2 linked regions of the Xanthobacter dioxanivorans genome follow. The protein of the gene in region 1 interacts with the protein of each later gene in a pairwise test. Links are inferred from orthologs where the notes say so. Each region holds a gene or a part of one and is shown on either strand. Other genes may lie near its edges.

Evidence for each region. The genes of interacting proteins can lie anywhere in the genome.
Region 2: the proteins of EZH22_RS23775 (region 1) and EZH22_RS22900 interact in binary tests that used the Escherichia coli proteins (3 or more experiments, as listed by UniProt). The link is inferred for Xanthobacter dioxanivorans from one-to-one orthologs.

What each region holds. Positions count from the first base shown.
Region 1 is NZ_CP063362.1:5,108,463-5,114,448, forward strand. Bases 146-3,058 are described here. They hold EZH22_RS23775 (HesB/IscA family protein), read right to left. Parts: upstream 1,845-3,058; coding sequence 1,446-1,844; downstream 146-1,445. Other genes in these bases: EZH22_RS32020 (hypothetical protein), read right to left, coding at 146-502; EZH22_RS23770 (DoxX family protein), read right to left, coding at 860-1,285; EZH22_RS23780 (bifunctional diguanylate cyclase/phosphodiesterase), read left to right, coding at 2,288-3,058. In the rest of the region: more of EZH22_RS32020, read right to left, coding at 1-145; more of EZH22_RS23780, read left to right, coding at 3,059-5,986. UniProt on the Escherichia coli protein: Is able to transfer iron-sulfur clusters to apo-ferredoxin. Multiple cycles of [2Fe2S] cluster formation and transfer are observed, suggesting that IscA acts catalytically.
Region 2 is NZ_CP063362.1:4,906,119-4,910,719, forward strand. Bases 1,349-4,018 are described here. They hold EZH22_RS22900 (2Fe-2S iron-sulfur cluster-binding protein), read right to left. Parts: upstream 3,009-4,018; coding sequence 2,688-3,008; downstream 1,349-2,687. Other genes in these bases: EZH22_RS22895 (lytic transglycosylase domain-containing protein), read left to right, coding at 1,349-2,541; EZH22_RS22905 (apolipoprotein A-IV repeat region-like domain-containing protein), read left to right, coding at 3,314-4,018. Also shown: more of EZH22_RS22895, read left to right, coding at 256-1,348; more of EZH22_RS22905, read left to right, coding at 4,019-4,601. UniProt on the Escherichia coli protein: Ferredoxin are iron-sulfur proteins that transfer electrons in a wide variety of metabolic reactions. Although the function of this ferredoxin is unknown it is probable that it has a role as a cellular electron transfer protein.

The DNA.
Region 1 (5,986 bases):
ACTGGAGCCATCCGTGCCGCGTCGCGGTCTTCAGAACCTGACGCAGGGTCACGATCTCCTTGTGCATCGTGCTGCGCGAGGGCGGCTTGCCCGACTTGGATGTCGTATGGCGGTGGATACGGTGTTCCTGAACCAGGCCGGGCGTGATCTCGGAGAGCCCCTTTTCGCCGAAGAACGGCAGCAGGTGCACGCGCAACTTGATCCCGTGGCTTTTCACGTAGTCCGGGTTCCGCTGCCCTTCCGTGATGATCTCATATTCCCGCAGGAACTGGTCAGCGGCCTGCTTGAACGTCTTCTCGTTCCGGACCTCTCCGCGCCGGTGCTTGCCCTTCAGCTCCAGATACCAATCCTCGGCAAAGTCCTTCGCACGCCCCAGGCTCTCTTCCTTGGTGCTGACGCGGTGGTTCCGGCCTCCTAGGAAGGTCGAGCACTGCCAATAGCGGCCGTCCCCACGTTTGTAGACGTAGAGCCTGCCGCCCATCAGCTCGTGCTGCTCAGCCATAGCGCCACCCGCCAGGGAATGTGCAATTTGTGTAAGCCATGTGTAACACTATTCCCCAAGCGGGAATTAAGTCAAGCCATTATAATTTAACGATTTTAGTCAGACAAAGGAGCCGAAAGAAGAGCTTTTAAGTCCCTTGCGTCTACCAGTTTCGCCACGCCCACGCAGCCCCCGGGCACGCGCATGTCGCCGCACCCGAGCGCGGGTCAGCTTGGCACGCCATGCGTGGCCCTCACAACCATGCCTGAAGGGAATGCGGGCTCCACCCACATCTTCGCAGGCCGAGACATCCGCGCGGACCAGCATGGCAGCGCCGCCGCGTCCGCCAAGGCCGACACGCGGCGGCAGCCGCCTGCATCAGCGCGGCGCGCTACGCTCCAGTTCCAGCCGGCGGCACAGGATCGCCCCGACCATCAGCGCCCCGATCAGGCTGATATGCTCCACCACCATGTGGAACTCGAAGATCTGCATCGGACCTTCCATTTTCCAGAAGGGGTGGGCGATGGGGATGGTCAGCGCGGTGAAGACCGCCAGCATTCCGAAGCCCAGCCATGCCACCCGGTTCACGATGATCAGGACGGAGCCCACGAGCAGCAGGGCGATGGTAGCCGGGGCGAACAGCGCTGCCGGCTCAAGCCCGAAATGGGACATTTCAGCTAGCGTGCCGGAGTAATCGGCGATCTTGCCGAGGGCCGCGCCCCAGAAAATGAAGGTCAGGACGAGACGCGCGAAAACGCCGAACGCGGGGCTCGCCAGGAGCGCGGCGAGAAAAGCAGGAATCAAGTTGGCACCTTTGAGCTGGATTGCACGGGTGCGACGGCGAAGCCGCATGGCGCAATTGCCCGGAGGTCGGGGGCCGGCGCCAACGGACATCCGCCGTCACCCTCCCCTCATGTCCGCCCTCAGATGAACAGCACCTGAACCCCTGCACGCGCCGCTGCGTTCAGCCGGCGGTCGCGGGCGTAATGGAAACCGACTCGCCGCAGCCGCAGGACGAGGTCTGGTTCGGATTGTTGAAAACGAACTGGGACGACACCTTGTCGGTCCTGAAGTCCATTTCGGTGCCCAGAAGGAACAGCACCGCCTTTGCATCCACCACGACCCGTACGCCCTTGTCCTCGACGATGGCGTCGAGGGGGCCGACTTCAGTGGTGGTATCCAGCTTGTAGGACATGCCGGCGCAGCCGCCGTTCTCCACGCCGACCCGCACCGCGGTTCCCGGCTCGGGCGAGCCGGAGAGAATCTCCCGCAACCGCTCGGCGGCGGCGTCGGTGATACGGATCACAGGAGGTAGGCTGCGCTTCGGCGCGGGCTTGGACACGGGGTCGGAAATCAGGCTCATGACGCATCTCCCAACCGCGCCGTTTCAAGGACGGCGGGCGGCATCTCCCATAAATGGAGGATGACCCGGCCTGCTTCAAGCCTTTACACCCCCATGCGGGAGAGAAGGCGCAGCGGAAGCACACGGAATAAAGGCGTTCGGCGGCATGATTCGCCATGACTGCGTGTCCCGCGCTGCCCCGCTTGAAGGGTCGGCCTGAGGACACAGCGGCCTGGTTGCACCGCAAGCGACGGGAGAATGCCCCCTTTCCCGTCGAGGCGTCGCATGCACCGCTCAGGCGCCGGTAATCCCGCGCGGATCCACGTCTAAGGGGATTTCCCCGCTTTTGTCTTTTCGCAAGCAGTGACAATCTTCTGTCAAAGCGCAGCGTCGTGGAGCAGGTACGGGAGTCGGGCGGGAACCCCGTCCTTCCGGCCGGATAAAGGACCCGAGACCCGCAAGCCATGAGCCACGCCCCCCTTCGCTTACCGCCAATCTGCTTCGCCGTCGCGGCGTTTGCCTCGACGACGCTCGCCGCGGCGGCGCCGGTTCAGGCCGAGGTGTCATCCGCGTTCGGCCAAAGGGTGCTTGGCGGGGCGCCCACCCTTTGGGCGACCGCCGTTGCCCTCGTCGCGGCCACCGTGGTCGGCGGCATCGTCTATCTCGCCGCTCGTCTCATCTCCCATCGCCGCGCAAAGACCGGCAACATGCCTGCGGCCCGGACGCCCATGCGCGCCGCCGTAGGTGCCCTTCTCTTGCTGGCCGGGCTGCTGTTGGTGGTGACGGTGGTTGTCTATCAGGCGAGTGTGCGGAGCACGGTCTCCAGCACGCGCCGGATGCTCTCCACCCTCGCGGAGGTACAGGCGCGCAGCATCGCGCAGGATCGCACGCGCCTCGAAGCGGGAGCCCTCGCCTTTGCCTCGAGCCGCCTCATTTCAGAAGATGTCGAGCAGTGGCGGGCCAGCGGCTCCGACGCCAGCCGCGACCGGCTCCGCCTTCTCCTCGCCGAAGCCGCACGGGCCTTCGGCTTCCAGACGGCCGAGCTGTGGACATCCAACGGGACCTTCATCGTGGGAACCCTGGGCACGCCACAGCGCCCGGACCTGCGGGAACGGCTCGGGCGCGTCGCGGCCACCGGCCAGCTCACCGCCGTGCCGCCGCCGCGAGACGCCTCCCAGGGCGCCATCGCCGGCTTCCTGGTGAACATGCCGGTCGCGACCTCCACCGGCGCCGAGGCCTGCTGCGTCCTGTTCCTGGAAGCGTCCGGCCGGCCCGAGGCGCATCCGCTGCTGGCGACCATCCTCTACAACACCCGCACGGCGGAGGCCCTGCTGGTGCGCCCGGACGAGCGTGGCGGATCAATCGTCACCGCCGCGCTGGGCGCAACGCGGGCGGACACGGCCCGCAGCCTGCCCGCCGACCCTTATGCCTTTGCCGCGACCCGCGAGCGTCCGGGCACGAGCGGGCTCGGTACCGACCACGGCGGCCAGAGCGTGCTCGCCGTGCGGGCCGAGATTCCGGGCAGCTCATCGTCGCTGGTGGTCAAGATCGACAAGGACGAAATCCTGACCGGGGCCCGCACGTCGGCCTTCCTGTCGGCGGCTCTCGCCTTGGTGCTGCTGCTGCTCGCCCTCGCCGTCGGCCGGGGCCTGTGGCAAAAGAACCGCCTGCGGGAGGCCGCGCGCGAGTTGAAGGCGACCCGCGCCGTCAATGCCGCGGAGGCGCGCTTCCGCGCAGCGTTCGACCAAGCCGCGTCCGGCATGATGAACCTTTCTCCCGAGGGCATCATCGTCCGGGCCAACGGCACCGCCTGTGCCTTGCTGGGCCGCATGGCGGAGGAACTCGTCGGCCGCAGCGTGGAGAGCCTGCGCGATGCGGCCGACACCGGGGCGCGGGAGGATCCGGTGCATGCCCTGGTGGTCGGCGAGGCGCCGCTGGTCCATACCGAGGAGCGGTACCTGCGCAGGAACGGCGGCGCCGTCTGGCTGGCCTGCACCTTTTCCCTCGTGCGTGACCACGGCGGAACCCCCGACCACATCCTCCTCGTGATGCAGGACGTCACCGCCCGCAGGGCGGCGGAGGCGGCGCTGCGGGAAAGCGAGGAGCGCTTCGACCTTGCCGTGAAGGGCTCGGACCAGGGTGTCTGGGATTTCGACGTGCGCTCCGGCCGGCTGTACCTCTCGCCGCGCGCACGAGAACTTCTCGGCATCGGCCCGCAGACCCCCGACGACATGAAGCATGTGTGGAACAAGCTCCTGCATCGCGCCGACCGCCGCAAGCTGGTCACGGCCTGGGCGCGCCTCATTCGCGGCGAGGAGCAGAGCTTCGAATGCGAGGTACGGCTGCTCCTGCCTGACGGCAGCTACAACGACTTCCTCTCCCACGGCCTCGCCGCCCGCGACGACCACGGCGGGGTGACCCGGCTCGTGGGGATGATCGCCGACATCAGCGAGCGCAAGCAGACCGAGCGTCGGCTGCGGCTGTCCGCGGCGGTCTTCGCCTCCTCGATGGAGGGGCTCGTGGTGACCGATCTCGATGCGATTGTCTCCGCCGTCAATCCGGCCTTCACACGCATCACCGGCTATGCGCCGGAGGAGATCATCGGCAAGACCATGCGCATCATGCATTCGGGGCGGCATGATCGCGAATTCTACCGCAGGATGTGGGACGCCCTGAACGCCACCGGATCCTGGCAGGGCGAGATCTGGAACCGCCGCAAGAACGGCGAGATCTTTCTCCAGCAGCTGACCATCAACACCGTCTACGATCAGGCCGGCGTTCCGCAGAGCTATGTCGGTGCCTTTCAGGACATCACCCAGATCAAGCACTCGGAGTTCCAGCTCGATCGCATCGCCCACTACGATCCGCTCACCGACCTGCCGAACCGCACCCTGCTCGCCTCCCTTCTGGACCTCGCGGTCAACCGGCCGGACAAGGCGTGCGCGGTGATCTTCATCGACCTCGACCGGTTCAAGACCGTCAATGACAGCCTCGGCCATCTGGTCGGGGACCAGGTGCTGCAGATGGCCGCCGCACGGGTCAAGGCGGCCCTGGACAGCAGCGCCACGGCCGGACGCTACGGCGCCGACGAGTTCGTCGTGATCCTGGAGGAGGTGGACGGCCCGGACGATGCCTCCTCCGTCGCCATCCGCCTCATCTACGAGCTTTCCACCCCCTTCGTGCTCGCCGACGGCCGCGAGGTCTATCTCGGCGCCAGCGCGGGCATCAGCCTCTATCCGGAGGACGCGGACAGCGCCCAGAGGCTGCTGCAGCACGCCGATTCCGCCCTGGCCGAGGCAAAGTCCCACGGGCGTGGGAGCTATGCCTTCTACACAAAGGCCCTCACCCGCAGTGCCCGCATCCGCATGGAGATGGAGGCCGATCTCCGGCGCGGCCTTGCGCGCGACGAGTTCCGCCTCAATTTCCAGCCGGTGGTGAGCCTGGCCACCGGCCGCATCCATGGTTCGGAAGCGCTGGTGCGCTGGCACAGCCCGGTGCACGGCCTGGTGACGCCCAACCGCTTCATCCCGTTGGCCGAGGAGACGGGGCTCATCGATTCGCTCGGCGCCTGGGTCATGGAGGAGGCGTGCCGGCAGATGGCCGACTGGCTGGCGAAGGGGGCCGATCTCGACTTCATTGCCGTGAACCTCTCTCCGCGCCAGTTCCGGCGGGAATCCCTGAGCGAGCAGGTGGAGGATATTCTGCGGCGCACCGGCCTGCCGGCGGCTCGGCTCGAGGTGGAGATCACCGAGAACGTGCTGTTCGAGGTCCGCGCCCCCGCGGAACGCAAGCTTCGCCAGCTCAAGGATCTCGGCGTGCGTGTGGCGCTCGATGATTTCGGGACCGGCTATTCATCCCTCGCCTACCTGAAGCGTTTCCCCATCACCAAGCTCAAGATCGACCGGAGCTTCGTGCGCGACCTGCCGCGCGCAGCAGATGGTGAGATCGCCACCGCCATCATCTCCATCGCGCGGGCGCTGGGCATCGAGGTGGTGGCGGAGGGCATCGAGAGCCCCGAGCAGTGCGAGTTCCTGCGGGCGCGCGGCTGCGATTTCGGCCAGGGACACCTGTTCAGCCGGCCGGTGACCGGCGAGCGCTTCCTGCGCCTGGTGCTGCAGGGCCCCCTCCCCCACGCCCCTCCCGCGGCCCTCCGCCGTTCTGCA
Region 2 (4,601 bases), 200 kb from region 1 along the record:
CCGGGCGCAAACCGCACCGGGCACAGGGCCGCGCGGGGGGCATGGCAACCCCGGCGAACGGGCCTCGGAGGCCGGCCGCCAAAGGGCTGGAGGTACCAAGGGAGAGATTTGATGTGGCGCAGTCGCCCTTGCGTCAACAGCCCCGGTTTCGCCCGGATTCCAAGGTCCATTCTGGTTAGGGTTTCGTCAACGCGGCTGGCGGAAACTGCGGGAGGGGATCCCAGGACGGAAACAAACGCGTCGCGAGGACAATTCATGTCGCCTGTCTCGAGCCTGATTTCCGTGAGCGCCCTGGCGCTCGCCCTCGCCTGGAGCGGGGCGATGCCGGCGGCTGCGGAGACCGCGCCGACACCGCCCGCCAAGCCCTCAACCGCCAAACCCTCACCCGCCAAACCCTCGACCGCGAAGGCGGGCGACAAGTCCGCCCCCGCCAAGGATTCCAAGGCCGCCCCAAAGGACGCAAAGGCGGGCAAGGACGCCAAGGCCAAGGACGCGAAGGCGAAGGACACCAAGGCTGCGTCCGGCAAGCCCTCTTCCAGCCAATCCTCTTCCGGCAAATCCAGCGGCAAGTCGGCGTCGCGCCCGGCGCCGACGGCCCCGCAGGCCGCCCCTACCCTCGGCGCCTCCTCGAACATTCCGGGCGGCGACCTCGCGGTTCTGAAGGTGGCGGTGAGCGCGGCGCGGAACGGACGCGCCAGCGAGGCCATGAGCGCGGCGCAGCAGCTCGATGACCCGGTGGCGCGCACGCTCGTCACCTGGCTTGTCATCCGCCATGCGCCGAACGACCTCGGCTTCGACACCATCAACCAGTTCCTGACGGAAAAGCCCGGCTGGCCCACGCCGAACACGCTGCGCCGCCGCGCCGAGCGGGTTCTCTTCCAGGAGAACCGCGACCCGGCCAAGGCGCGCGCCTTCTTCGCCGAGCAGGCGCCGCTATCCGGCGAGGGCAAGATTGCGCTTGCCCGCTACCTGATCTCCACCGGCAACCGCTCGGATGCCGCCGACTGGGTGCGCGAGGCCTATCGCGAGGACGACCTGAACGAGCTGTTCGAGACCAAGATCCTCGACGAGTTCGGCTCCATCATCACCCGAGCCGACCACAAGCTGCGCGCCGACCGTTTCAGCTACAAGCCCGATCCCGAGCGCGCCCTGCGCGCCGCCGCGCGGGCGGGGTCTGACATCGTCGCCCTCACCAAGGCGCGCATGGCCATCGCGCGCAAGGAGGCGAACGGCGAGAAGCTGCTCGCCCAGGTGCCGTTCACCCTCGCCAACGATCCCGCCTACCTGTTCGCCAAGTCCCAGCTCGCCCGCCGGGCCGACAAGCCGCAGGAGGCCGCCCGCGCCCTTCTCGCCGGCTCCGGCTCCGACCAGGTGCGCGCCGATCCCGACGAGTGGTGGATCGAGCGCCGCCTCGTCTCCCGCGAGCTGCTGGACGAAGGGGACGTCCAGACCGCCTACAAGGTCGCCGCCAACGGCGTGCCGCCCAAGGCGGACAACTACCGCGCCGAGCAGCACTTCACGGCTGGCTGGATCGCCCTGCGCTTCCTGAAGGATCCGCGGACCGCCGCCCAGCATTTCGCCAAGATCGATGACGACCAGAAGCACCCCATCACCCTCTCGCGCGCCTATTACTGGCAGGCGCGGGCGGCCGAGGCCATGGGCGACGGCGGGCGGGCGCGGGCGGGCTTCGAGGCGGCGGCGCGCTTCCCGGCCACCTATTACGGCCAGCTCTCGCGCACCAAGCTCGGCATGGCCCCGGTGGCCCTGCGCGGCACGCCCCAGGCCTCGTTCGAATCGCGCAGCAATTTCGGCCGGCTGGAGCCGATCAAGGCGATCCGGATGCTGTACGCCATCGGTGAGCGGGATATCCCGCTCACCATCTATTACGATCTCGCCTGGCGCATGGAGGATCCCGGCCAGCTCGCCATGCTCGCCAACCTGGCCGAGGCCAATGGTGACGCGCGCGGCGCGCTGGTGGTGGGCAAGGAAGGACTCGCCGAGGGCCATCCGCTGGAGGCGGAGGCGTTCCCCACCTTCGGCGTGCCCGGCTACACGCCCATCGGCAATCCGGTGGACAAGGCCGCGGTCTATGCCGTGACGCGGCAGGAGAGCCAGTTCAACCCCCGCACCCTCTCCAGCGCCAAGGCCATGGGCCTGATGCAGGTGACGCCGGCCGCCGGCCGCGAGGTGTCCAAGCAGACGGGAGCGCCCTACAGCGAGGCCCGCCTCATGAGCGACCAGTCCTACAACGTACAGTTCGGCGCCGCCGAGCTGGGCGAGCTGGTGCAGAACTACTCCGGCAACTACGTGCTGGTGTTCGCCGCCTACAACGCCGGGCGCGGCAGCGTCGCCAAGTGGATCCAGCGCTATGGCGACCCGCGCGACCCGGACGTGGACGTGGTGGACTGGGTGGAGTCCATCCCCTTCTCCGAGACCCGCAACTATGTGCAGCGGGTGATGGAGAACTACCAAGTGTACAAGGTGCGCTTCAACATCGCCTCGAAGCTGCAGCTGGAAGCCGACCTGCGCGGCGGGCGCTGACTGGCGCCTGTCGCGAGCCCTGGCCGCCCCGGACCTGCTCCCGTCCTCGAACCGACCTGAAGCTTCGGACCCTCACGGCCGCGCGGCGGACGTGAGGGGAGGACATCACGGGCCGGCCATGCCGCCCGCTCTGCCTGCGGCTCCCGCTATCCCTGCGTCTCGGGCGTGCGCAGCACGATGCCGTCGAGGTCCGCCGTCAGCTTGATCTGGCAGGAGAGGCGGGAATTGGGCCGCACGTCGGTGGCGAAGTCCAGCATCCCCTCCTCCATGTCGGAGGGGCCGCCCACCTTGTCCATCCAGGCCTCGTCCACATAGACATGGCAGGTGGCGCAGGCGCAGGCGCCGCCGCATTCGGCGACGATGCCGGGCACGCCGTTGCGCACCGCGGTCTCCATGGCGGTGGCGCCTTCCGGCCCCTCCACCTGGTGCGCGGTGCCGTCGAATTCGATGAAGGTGATGGCAACCATGAAAAATGCCGCTGGTTAACCGTTGTCGTGCCGTGGCGACGGAAGGGGGAGGATGGCTTCGGCAGTGCGGGCCGGGGTAAGCCTATAGCGGCAAGCGTGCCCCGGCGCCAGCTTCCAGGGGCGTTAACGATATCTTCACAAATGCGGCCAGGGCGGTTCAATCCGTAGCGCAGCCTGTCTAGGATAAGGAAAGGTAAACCAATTCCGTGGGGCCGTCGGGGCAGCGGGAGGGGTGCGTGTTGGAGTAGGCGCCGCGGCCATGGGCAAAGCCCGCCGCCGCCGTCGAAGGCAGAGGCGACAGCGACATGAAGCAACCGAAGAAGATCCAGGATCCGACCGAGGCGGCTCTGTCGGCCATCCAGGAGGCTCTTACGCTGGAGCTCGACAATGCCGAACAGGCCCAGGCGCCGGCCAAGGGGGTCGATCCAGGCTTCGCCTCCGAGCGCTCCTCAGCCATAGACCGGCCGCTTCCGGCTCCGCCGCAGCGCGAGGGCCGCGGCATTCCCCGCAGGCCCCGTCCCGAAGGCGAGCCGCGCCCCGAGGGCCGGCGCGAGGGTCCGCCCCGCGCCCGCATCGACGCGGAGCGGCGCGCCGCCAACGACGACCGCCAGACCATCGGCCAGCTCCTCGGCCAGCTGCAGAAGAAGCCCGCCGGGACCCCCTATTACTGGGCGGCGGGCGCTTCCCTCATCTGGATCATCATCGGCGTCGCCTTCGCCTTCGCCTTTCACCGCGGCCTGATGGCGAGTTCCGGCGGCGTGCAGTCGCTGCTGGATTCGCCCGCGCTGCTCGGCATCTTCGCCTCCATCCTCCTGCCGCCGCTCGGCTTCTTCGGCATGGCGAGCGTGCTGCGCCGCTCGCAGGAACTGCAGGGCATCGCCCGCTCCATGACCGAGGTCGCCCTGCGCCTCGCCCAGCCGGAATCCATCGCCACCGAAACCGTGGTGACGGTCGGCCAGGCGGTGCGGCGCGAGGTGGCGGCCATGGGGGACGGCATCGACCGCGCCATCTCCCGCGCCGGCGAGCTGGAGGCCATCGTGCGTGCCGAGGTTTCGGTGCTCGAGCGTGCCTATGAAGAGAACGAGGTGCGCATCCGCACCCTCATCGAGGAGTTGCAGGCCGAGCGTCACAACATCCAGATCGAGACCGAGCGCCTGCGCGAGGGCCTCGCCGGCGCCGAGGCGGTGCTCTCCAACGAGGTGAAGGACGTCGCCACGCGCATCCACGGCACCATGATGGAGGCGAGCGAGCAGGTTACCGAGATCCTCGGCCAGAAGGGCGAGCACATCACCGCCGCCCTCGCCCGCGTCGGCGACAGCATGATCGACAGCCTCACCGCCAAGGGCGGCGAGCTCATCGACCGGCTCCAGCTCACCGGCTCCGACATCCGGCAGGACCTGTCCGAATCCGGCGATGTGCTCGTGCACACGCTCAAGACGCGTGCCGACGACCTCGCCTCCAACCTGCTCTCCACCACCTCGGACGTGGCCCAGCTCATCGACCGGTGGGGCGACGACATCACCGCCAACATCGACCGCCTGAAGCACGGCATCGGCGACTCGCTCAGCGAGAATTCGAGCCGCTTCGCCGAGG